Regions from separate parts of the Rhodoluna lacicola genome, predicted to be linked through region 1. Evidence: predicted binding sites of a transcription regulator. Region 1 holds the regulator's gene; the other holds the start of a gene.
What was found. The regulator LexA, encoded in region 1, represses DNA repair genes until DNA is damaged. The targets are predictions, from matches to a motif close to TCGAACANNTGTTCGA.
Positions count from the first base shown of each region.

Region 2: a site for LexA is predicted at 2,638-2,653, ahead of RHOLA_RS06485 (DUF6504 family protein). Genes of this name have one in related genera too.

Region 1 covers NZ_CP007490.1:494,101-499,295, reverse strand. Annotated here, with positions in the region: gene hisB (imidazoleglycerol-phosphate dehydratase HisB) at 1-433, opposite strand, end outside; gene RHOLA_RS02415 (histidinol-phosphate transaminase) at 485-1,579, opposite strand; gene RHOLA_RS02410 (LysM peptidoglycan-binding domain-containing protein) at 1,648-1,938, opposite strand; gene lexA (transcriptional repressor LexA) at 2,133-2,813, shown strand; gene hflX (GTPase HflX) at 2,859-4,385, opposite strand; gene RHOLA_RS02395 (class I SAM-dependent methyltransferase) at 4,427-5,035, shown strand; gene dapF (diaminopimelate epimerase) at 5,050-5,195, opposite strand, start outside.
Region 2 covers NZ_CP007490.1:1,331,386-1,336,580, forward strand. Annotated here, with positions in the region: gene RHOLA_RS06475 (class E sortase) at 1-78, shown strand, start outside; gene RHOLA_RS06480 (putative Ig domain-containing protein) at 38-2,449, opposite strand; gene RHOLA_RS06485 (DUF6504 family protein) at 2,693-2,980, shown strand; gene RHOLA_RS06490 (DNA polymerase III subunit alpha) at 2,977-5,195, shown strand, end outside.

The DNA.
Region 1 (5,195 bases):
CCTCAAAAACGTGACGCACCATCGAACCGGTGAAGTGACCACCGATTAGGTGATACTCAAAGCCTTCAGGCTCCCCGGTGTGAACAAGGTAAGGACGACCTGAAACATCAACTACCGCACGAGCCAAAGCGTCGTCTAGGGGAACGGTTGCATCGCCGTAGCGACCAATCTTTGCCTTGTCGCCGAGAGCCTGCCTGATTGCCTGACCCAAAACGATCGCGGTGTCCTCGACTGTGTGGTGCACGTCGATATCGGTGTCGCCAGTTGCTTTGACGGTTAGGTCAACGAGTGAGTGCTTTGCAAAGGCGGTAAGCATGTGGTCGAAAAATGGCACCGAGGTAGAAATGTCGGCGCGACCAGTGCCATCGAGGCTGAGGGTTAGCTCAATCGATGATTCAGAAGTCTTGCGCTGCAAAGTTGCAGTACGGCTCATGAAGTTGCCTTTCGCGAATGCGATGGATGATTACTCAATCTTAGCGAAGGACTACTTTTTGAGCACCTGACGAAGCGCCTCAAGGAAAGCTGAGGTCTCCGCCTCTGTACCGGCACTCACGCGAAGTGTGCCTGGGATTCCTACGTTGCGAATCAAGACACCCTTTGCTAACAGTGCTTCGAATACCCCGTTTGGATCTTCAAGTCCACCGAACAAGACAAAGTTTGAATCGGAACGATAAGGATCTAGGCCCAAGTCTTTGAGTTCAAGCATGATGCGGTCACGCTGGAAACGAATGTCATTCACGGTGGCCAGCATGGTGCTTGCGTGATCCAGTGCTGCCTCAGCAGCCGCCTGAGTGAAAGAACTCAAGTGATACGGAAGGCGCACTAGGCGAAGAGCGTCGATGACTGCGGGATCGGCGGCAAGGTAGCCAACGCGTGCACCGGCAAAGGCAAACGCCTTACTCATGGTTCGAGAAATCAATAGGCGCTCGCGACCCTCAAGCAGATTAATTGCACTTACCTCTGTGTTGCCACCGAATTCTGCATAAGCCTCATCGACCACAACCACTCCTCCGGTTGCTTCGGTAACTGCCTCATACGCGGCTTCGATGCAGCTAAGACTTAGCGGGGTTCCGGTTGGGTTGTTTGGTGAGCAAAGCATCACGATATTTGGCTTGTGTTCCAAAATCGCTTCGCGAATGAGTTCAGGTGAAAGCTCGTAGCGATCCAACCGGGGGGCATCGACATAAATTGTGCCAGTGCCCTGGGCGATTAATGCATACATGGAATAGGTGGGACCAAAGCCAAGCGAGCTACGACCTGGGCCACCAAAAGCTTGAAAGATGTGCTGCAAAACTTCGTTCGAACCGTTTGCGGCCCAAATGTTTTCTGCCTTTAGATCGGCGCCTAGGTAATTCGCAAGAGCGTTGCGCAGTGCGAGGAATTCCCGATCTGGATATCGATTGATGTCTAGTACTGCTGCCGCTAGGCGACCGATGATGTCTACGGCTACCTCTTCTGGGATGCGATGGGTGTTCTCGTTGACGTTCAACGCAACTGGCACTGCCAACTGAGGCGCGCCATATGGTTTACGACCTTTTAGGTCGTCGCGGATTGGGAGGTCATCGAGTTTAGCCACCACCCAAGGTTACCCTGAGCCTTGAAACGAGATTTATGCCATTTCAAATGGCTTGCCATTTGAAATCAAAATTATTGTGGAATGGCAATGCGCTGTCCTGGCTTTAGATCAGTCGAGGTAAGGCCGTTTAGGTTTACAACATCCTGCATCCAGTCCTGTGGATCGGTATTTGGGGCAACTTGCTCGGCAAGGTCCCAAAGAGTTTGCCCGGCTGACACCGTGATGTATTCGAACTTGGCAGCTGAGCTGCTGGCTTGCCCATTTGCGGTGGCGGTGTTTACAAAACCAAAGATGCTGGTTGTAGCAAGGGCCACAACGACGGCGGTACGGAAGAACTTTCGTGCTGCTGGGGTCTGAGACATCTTTTTGCCTTTCTATTCGAACAACTGTTCGTCTTTAGAACAAGAATACGCCCATAGTCCGACATTTTGTCAAGATATTTCTCTTTTTTTCGAAAATGTGTTTGATTTTGCCCAAAATAGCGAATACAGTTTCGATAAAGGTCCCATAACAGAGGCCTCCGACAATAAAGGCAAAACTCCAGGAAAGGCCCGCAATGGAAGAAAAAGACGAGAAGCGCCCTACCCGTCGCGCCTCCAGTTTGAGCCCAATGCAGGAGCGCATCCTTCAGACGATTCAGCGCTCTAAGGCTGAACGCGGTTATGTGCCGAGCATGCGAGAGATCGGCCTTGAAGTTGGCTTGTCTTCCCCTGCCAGTGTTAGCCACCAGCTCAACCAGCTTGAACTTGCCGGCTACATAAGCCGCGACCCAAAGCGCCCACGCACTATCGATGTGTTGATCGAGGTCGCTGGTTGGGAGGGTCAGGACGGTCAGGTAGCCGAGAATCCAACACCGATTGGCGATGCTGCCATGGTGCCAATGGTTGGCCGCATTGCTGCCGGTGGCCCAATCACCGCGGAGCAAAACGTTGAAGAGATTTTTCCGCTGCCACGCCAACTTGTCGGCAAGGGTGACCTGTTCCTACTCAAAGTTGTGGGTGAGTCGATGATTGACGCGGCAATTTGCGATGGCGACTGGGTTGTGGTTCGTCAACAACAGACTGCAGAAAATGGTGACATCGTTGCCGCATTACTTGAAGACGAAGCCACGGTAAAAACTTTCAAGCAGCAAGACGGTCACACTTGGTTGCTGCCGCGCAATTCATCGTTCGCACCAATCCTTGGTGATCACGCCGTGATTCTTGGAAAGGTTGTAGCGGTACTGCGTAGCGTCTAACTTATTGCGTTGCGTAGCTCTTGCGCTACGCAAAGAGAAAAAATCTTAAACGACTACGCGATAGGCACTTAGTTCCGCTGCCATCTCGGGTTTGACCATTGCTCGCACGAAAGTTCCATTCTCGCGATAGTCCAAGACCATAATTCTGCTGTTCAAATGTAGACGCGAAACCAGGTCTCCCCTGTCGTAAGGAATCAGCGCAGCAATTTCAACGTTCGGCTCTGGAAGAAGCGAAGCAATAATTTGCATTAACTCTTCGATGCCTTCACCGGTGCGCGCTGAAACACCGATTGAGTTCGGTTCCATGCCCCGAAGCGCCATGCGATGAGTTTCATCGGCTAGGTCAATCTTGTTGAAAACGATCAATTCCGGAATGTCTCGCGCACTAACTTCACCAATTACATTTCGAACGGTGGCAATCTGACCAGATGGATCCGGATGAGATGCATCAACCACGTGCACAATCAAATCACTGCCAGCAATTTCTTCCAGCGTCGAACGAAACGCCTCAACTAGCTGATGAGGAAGGTTGCGCACGAAACCAACGGTGTCTGCCAGCGTATAGTCCCGACCATCGGGTGTTTTTGCTTTTCGCACCGTGGGATCAAGGGTGGCGAACAAAGCATTTTGCACCAGCACACCTGCCTGGGTCATTCGGTTAAGCAAAGAGGACTTCCCGGCATTGGTGTAGCCAGCGATAGCTACCGCCGGAATCGCGTTGCGCTCACGATTAGCGCGTTTGGTTTCACGCGCAGGCTTCATGGCCGAAATTTGTTTACGAAGCTTTGCCATGCGCGTATTAATGCGGCGGCGATCAAGTTCGATTTTGGTTTCACCTGGACCACGTGAACCCATACCCACACCACCGGCAGCTTGACCACCGGCCTGACGCGACATTGACTCACCCCAACCACGAAGTCGAGGCAATAGGTACTCAAGCTGCGCCAATTCCACTTGGGCCTTACCCTCGCGACTCTTGGCGTGCTGGGCGAAGATATCCAGGATTACTGCGGTGCGGTCGATCACCTTGATATTGATCACGTCTTCAAGGGCTCGACGCTGACTGGGTGCTAACTCCGTATCGGCGATGACCGTATCGGCGCCTGCGGCCTGCACCAGTTGCTTTAGCTCCTGGGCCTTACCCTTTCCAAGAAAGGTAGCCGGGTCTGGGTTAGCTCTGCGTTGCAACAGGCCGTCCAGCACAGTCGCGCCGGCTGTCTCGGCGAGAGCGGCCAGCTCACGAAGCGAGTTTTCGGCATCCAGCAGCGTGTTGTTACCCCACAGGCCAATCAGAATTACTTTCTCAAGGCGCAGCTGGCGATACTCAACATCGGTGATGTCTTGCAGTTCGGTGGACAGCCCAGCAACTCGTTTTAGAGCGGAGCGATCCTCAAGATCGTATTGATCGCCATCTGTGTCGCTATAGCCGTGAGTCTCGACAGCGCCTAACGCTGCAGCGCGCTCACCACGACGCAGAATGCGCTCAACAACCTCGTCACCGCGGGATGACCCGTGGGTGAAAGTTGGCGAATCATCCTCGCCGAACTCCTCGTGGTTGTCTTTGTTCTTCACGCAACTAACACTAGTTTGCCTATCTGTAATAGTGTTTCGCTATGTCCTCGGAACACTACTTCTCTGAGACTCCCGGCAGCAATTACAAGCCAAAAGAAATCAACGTCACGATCAATGGTCACGATGTTACGGTTATCACTGCAGGCGGAGTCTTCAGCCCAGATCACATTGATCAGGGTACGAATGTGTTGCTCGCTCACTTGGATGAGGCACCGGCAGGTGGTGACATTCTTGACATTGGTTGTGGCTGGGGCCCTATCGCACTTTCCCTAGCCTCGAACTCGCCAAAGGCAACCATTTGGGCCATTGATGTGAACGAGCGCTCATTGGAATTAACTGCAGCCAATGCTGCTCGCCTTGGTCTTAATAATGTCAAATGCGTTAAGCCAGAGGATGTTCCAAGCGATTTGCAGTTCAGCGGAATTTGGTCAAACCCGCCTATTCGCGTTGGCAAAGAAGTGTTGCACGAAATTTTGCTTACCTGGCTACCTAGGTTGCGTTCAGAGGCTGACGCCTATCTGGTTGTGCAAAAGAATCTTGGTGCCGATTCATTGCACCGATGGCTAGAGGCCGAGCTGCCAGAGAATTTTTCAACCATTCGAGTTGACACAGCAAAATCTTTCAGGGTTTTGCGAGTTCGAAATAAATAATTGCTGAACGAAAGTTAGCGAACTACCGACTTCAATTGGTTGAGATCTAACTGACCGTCGTAAACCAACTCTGCGGCACCGCTGAGTCCAACATGTTCGCCGTCTTCCGTTGCAAACATGCGCACACCTAGAACTCCGCCGGGAACGCGAACCTGCCAAA
Region 2 (5,195 bases), 590 kb from region 1:
ACTAGTTGCACACCTATTTATGTGAATAGCGAACGAATTATCGTTTGGTTCGAGCAAGTCGCAGAGCAACCCCGCTGAGCATGAGCAGCACACCAAAGAACAACATCGCTAGGTCGTTGGTTCCGGTGTAAGCAAGCTCACCTGAAGAAACTACTGCTGGCTTTGTAGAAATCACCGGAGGCTTTTTGCCGGCGGCAACCGCGTTTCTAGCTTGCAAGACCTGGGCCTTAAGCGATGGTGGAATCTCAGCAAGCGGAAGCGCATTTGGATTCTCACTAAGAATTTCAGCAATCTTTTCTAGGGTTATCTCTTCATCATCGCCCACAAGTCCAACCCAGGTAAATGCGTGTGACGCAACTGGCACAGTGGTGGTGATAGAACCATCTGAACTCTCGTGGCTGTCGTAAGTCACGTACAGTTCATCTGGAACGGTTGTGGTAACCATCCAGTCACCGGCTCCCAAACTTGGGAACAGGTAGAAACCATTTTCGTCGGTTAGTACTTCGGCAACGGCAGCGGCCTTCACCGGAAGATTTGCACGACGAACGGTTGCATTAACCAAAATGTTTGCCGGGGTAACCGGTGCTGGAATGCTAGAAACCTGAACCACGTATAGCTTGATGTTTTTCATGAATGGTTCATTGGTGTCTTTCAAACCATCCTTGTTGATGTCCAACCAAACAATTCCTGAAAGTGACTGGTCTGGAATTTTTACAGCTGCAGGTGCCACTGGCTCTTTAGGCTCAGTCTTCTCTGTCTTTGGATCGGTTCCGGTGTAGGTAAGTTCATCGATGTCTTTTGGATCTTCATCGGTGTTCTTCATCTTCTCTAGTTCGGCAATGATTTCCTTTTTAGGTTTGCCTTCTTCGCGAAGCTCGTTGTATAGAGTCTGCAATGACTTCTCGGCACAGCCCTCAACGGTTCCGTCGTAAATCTTCTTGCCCAGTGGAGTCATGTTTAGCGCCGCCCAGCGGTTCTTGCCGGTTGGGTCAGCAGGGATGATGTCACCCCAGTCCTTCTTGTTATTTGGGTAATCCACGGCCGAATTGAAGACGTGGTTTCCGTCGTAGATTTCATCGTGACCGTAGTGACCAGCATTCTTATAGATAGAAGATGCTGCCACAGTAATACGAACGTAAGGGTTGGTCACTGAATTGGTGCGGTGACAGATAGTGACTTTATCGTTGTCCGCTTCAGCAACATTTTTATCTGTACCGGTGTACTTGATTTCTTTTACATCGGTCTTCTTGACGGTTGGCTCGGCCTCAGCTTGCTCGGCCTCAATCTCACCAATTTCTTGCTTGATCTTCTTTTCTGGAACTCCTGCTTCACGAAGTGCGTTGTAGTACTTCACCGCATCAAATGCAGGGCAGCCAGCAACTTTGCCGTTGTAGATATCGGCGCCGAGTGCGGTCCAGTTGAGTGGCTTCCAACGGTTCAACCCCGATGGATCCGCAGGGATGATGTCACCCCAGTCTTTGTCCTTAGCGCGCTTATAAATTCCAGCTTTGAAAACGTGCTCGCCGGCAAAAATTTCATCGTGCCCCTGGTGACCACTCTTTTTATTTACTGAGTTGTAGTCAACGGTGATACGCACGTAAGGATTTGTTTCTGAGTGTGTGCGGTGACAAATAGTTACCTTGCGACTTGGTTCTGGTGCTGCGGCTCCGCCACTGCCGCCGCCTTGCTGCTGTTGCTGAACGGCGGCATCAATTGTGATTTTGATAGTTGCAGTAGCTGTTTCGGTTGTATATGTGGCGGTGACTGTATATGTGGTTTCCACCATTGTTCCAACATAGGTACCAGAAACCACACCAGTTGAAGAGTTAAGGGTCAAACCTGTTGGTAGTGCTGGGCTAACTGTAAAAGTTGGAGCTCCAGTAAATCGAGTCACGGTGTATGAAGCGGTGTCTGTGATTGCAACATTGTCTGTTCCAGAAACAATTTGCACGTCTGGTGAAAGAACGGGGCCGCTTGAAGATGTGATGGTAATGCTGAATGAAAATGCGTAATCAGTTGACCCGCATCTCGCCAAAATAATGTAATTAGTTGTTGAAAGTGTGGTTGCGGGTGCTGTTCCACCCAACGTGATAGTTCCAGCATTAATTGCAAAATTCAAACCAGCGGCGCCACTGACGGCGTTTGTGGTTGCAGTCGCAAGAGAGAGCAACTCGTAGCCAGAGCTAGATTTTGGTACAACCTTATTAAGAGACACGTTTGTTGGAGTCGCACAAGTCGCAGTGGTCAACAAATTCGCCGCGTTAGTTTCGGCGTTGATGTTTGAAATTGGTGTTTTTTCAGTTGTGCAGTTGTTCGGCTGAAAACCTGACTGGATGCAGCCATTAGTTACCGCCTGCGCTGGGGCCGAGATTCCGACTACCCCACCAAAGATCAGTGAAAATACAGCGGCTACCGAAATCAGTAGCTTTGATGTTTTGGCCTTGTGCATGCGAACTTCTCCCTATAAATGGTTCACCAAATTAAACTACGGTCTAAATTTGCGTAATTCCGAATATGGGGTCTACCCGAACATTAAAAATGTTGGTGTTTGTTAATGTACGGACCTAAATTTGCCCAAATTTGGCCACACCAAGGTTGAATTTGCTTTGTCGGCGTTACCCCATACACTCTTAACATTCGAACAAGTGTTCGAACTCAAAATCTGTGTAAAACGTCCAAAACGAGGGTAATCATGGAGAAAACCATTGCCGTATCGGTGAACCAGGCTGGTGAACCGGTCAAATTCAGCTGGCAGGGCGCTACCTACGCCGTGCTTTCCAAGCCGGTTCGCTGGTTCGCCCGCAAGCAGTGGTGGTCTGAGGCCAACCACGTACAAAGAGGTATCGGCCCCGGGGTGCTTGAGGTTGAGATGTGGCGGGTCAAAGCCGCCAACGAATCTCAAGAGACCGGCATGTTCGAGATCATGCACCGCAACGATTCAAAGCACGCCTGGCACCTGGTGCGCATCTACCACTCATGAGCTCGTTCACTCACCTGCACGTGGCCTCGGCATTCAGCGGGCACTACGGCGTGACCCGGCCAGAGGCAATGGTTGAGGCCAGCGTTGCCCAGGGTTTCAGCGCACTGGCCATCACCGATCGCGACGGACTTTATGGCGCGGTCAAACATATCGGTGCTTGTTTGCAACTTGGCATCACACCGATAGTTGGCGTTGACCTGACCGTATTAGATGATGATGGTTCTAGCTTGGGGCGCTGCGTAATTTTGGCGCACGGCAACAACAAGGGGGCGGGGTGGTCCACGCTTTGCAAAATTGTTTCTACCGCGCACAACAAACGACTTGCCACTCGCTCTTCAAAAAAAGAAGTTGGTATTGGTCGTCGCACACTTGCCGAGCTACTTGCCAATGGCAACTGCACGCTGCTGATTGGCCCAGACAGTGACGTTGGTCACGCGGTGGTTGCCGGTAATCGCGATCGTGCCGAGGCGCTGCTAGAAAATTGGCAGGGCTTGTTTCAATACCCCGGCACCTTTGCAATTGAAATTGTTAGTCACCTAACCGAACCGGGCACATCTTTTTCAAGTGTGCAAGCTCGTCGCATGGTTGAGCTGGCCGATGCGCACAAAATTCCAGCGGTGCTGACCAATGCTGTGCGTTATTTAGAACCCGATGACGCCCTTACCGCCGACGTTCTTGATGCGGCAAGAAATCTTGAAGCACTTGGTCTTTTTGAGTCGCAACCAAATGCGCAAGCGTGGTTAAAACCGCAAGCAAAGATGCTGGCGCTAGCAATTGAAATCACTGAAGACCGCGCACGTGCGATTGAACTGTTTGATGTCACCGCAAAACTTGCCGAACGCTGCCGACTTGATCCTGTGAATGATTGCGGTTGGGGTAAACCAAAGACTCCAGAGCAATCTGCTCTTGGGATTGATGGCAATCCATTTGAGGTGCTCTGGCAAAAAGCACACGCCGGCATTGAGCGCTACTACCCAAATGCAAAAGGTAAATTGCTGCAACAGGTGCAACACCGATTAGGTCAAGAACTAATCACCATCAACAAACTTGGTTTTGCAACATATTTTTTAACCGTTGCCGATGTGGCGCAAATGATTCGCGATATGAAGATACGCAGTCAAGCGCGTGGTTCCGGTGCCGGTTCGCTGGTGAATTATTTGCTTGGCATCAGCGGGGTTGATCCAATTGAGCACGATTTATTGTTCGAGCGCTTTCTAAGCACAGAGCGCTCCAGCTTGCCCGATATCGACATCGATGTTGAATCAGCCAGACGGCACGATATCTATCGGGCGATTTTCAAACGCTACGGCAGTCAGCGGGTCACCCTGCTTTCGATGCAGAGCACCTATCGGGGTCGCGGGGCAATGCGGGATTCAGGCCTGGCGCTTGGGCTAGATGACAACCAGATCGATGACATCGCCAAGAACATGTGGCGCTTCAGTGCCCGCAGTTTTCGCGGGGCGCTGAGCAGCAAGCCAGAGCTGGCCGAGTTTGCCGCCGCCGTAGAAGAAGATCGGCGCATGAACCTGCTGGTTGATATCACGGAGCGGCTTGACCGGCTACCCCGATACATCTCGATGCATCCGTGCGGGGTGATTCTTGGTGATTCCAGTTTGTTGAACCTGACTCCGGTGGAGCCATCGGGGGCTGGTTTGCCAATGAGTCAGTTTGATAAAGATGACATGGACCCAATGGGCTTCTTGAAACTAGATGTGCTTGGCGTGCGCATGCAAAGCACCATGGCCTATGCCGTTCGCGAGATTGAGCGCGTGCACGGCAAGGCGCTTGATCTTGATGCTGTGCCGCGCGACGATGCCGCAACCTTCAAAGCTATTCGCACCACAAACACACTTGGTATTTTTCAGATTGAAAGCCCGGGTCAACGCGAACTTACCGGCAAGCACCAACCAACTCAATTCAATGACCTAACCATTCAGATTTCACTGTTTCGCCCGGGCCCAATGAAGGGAAACATGATTGCTCCATATCTTGATGGTCGTCACGGTTTTGCCAAACCGGATTACATGCACAAAGATTTAGAACCAATTCTTCGCGAGACTTTTGGAATCGTAGTTTTTCACGAGCAGGTTCTGCGAATTCTAAACACAATGACCGGTTGCGGTTTAGCCAAGGCCGATGAAATGCGTCGCTCGCTAGAGAACCCAAGAAAAAATCACCTGGTGCAAAAGTTTTTTCGCAAAGAAGCGGCCGCCAG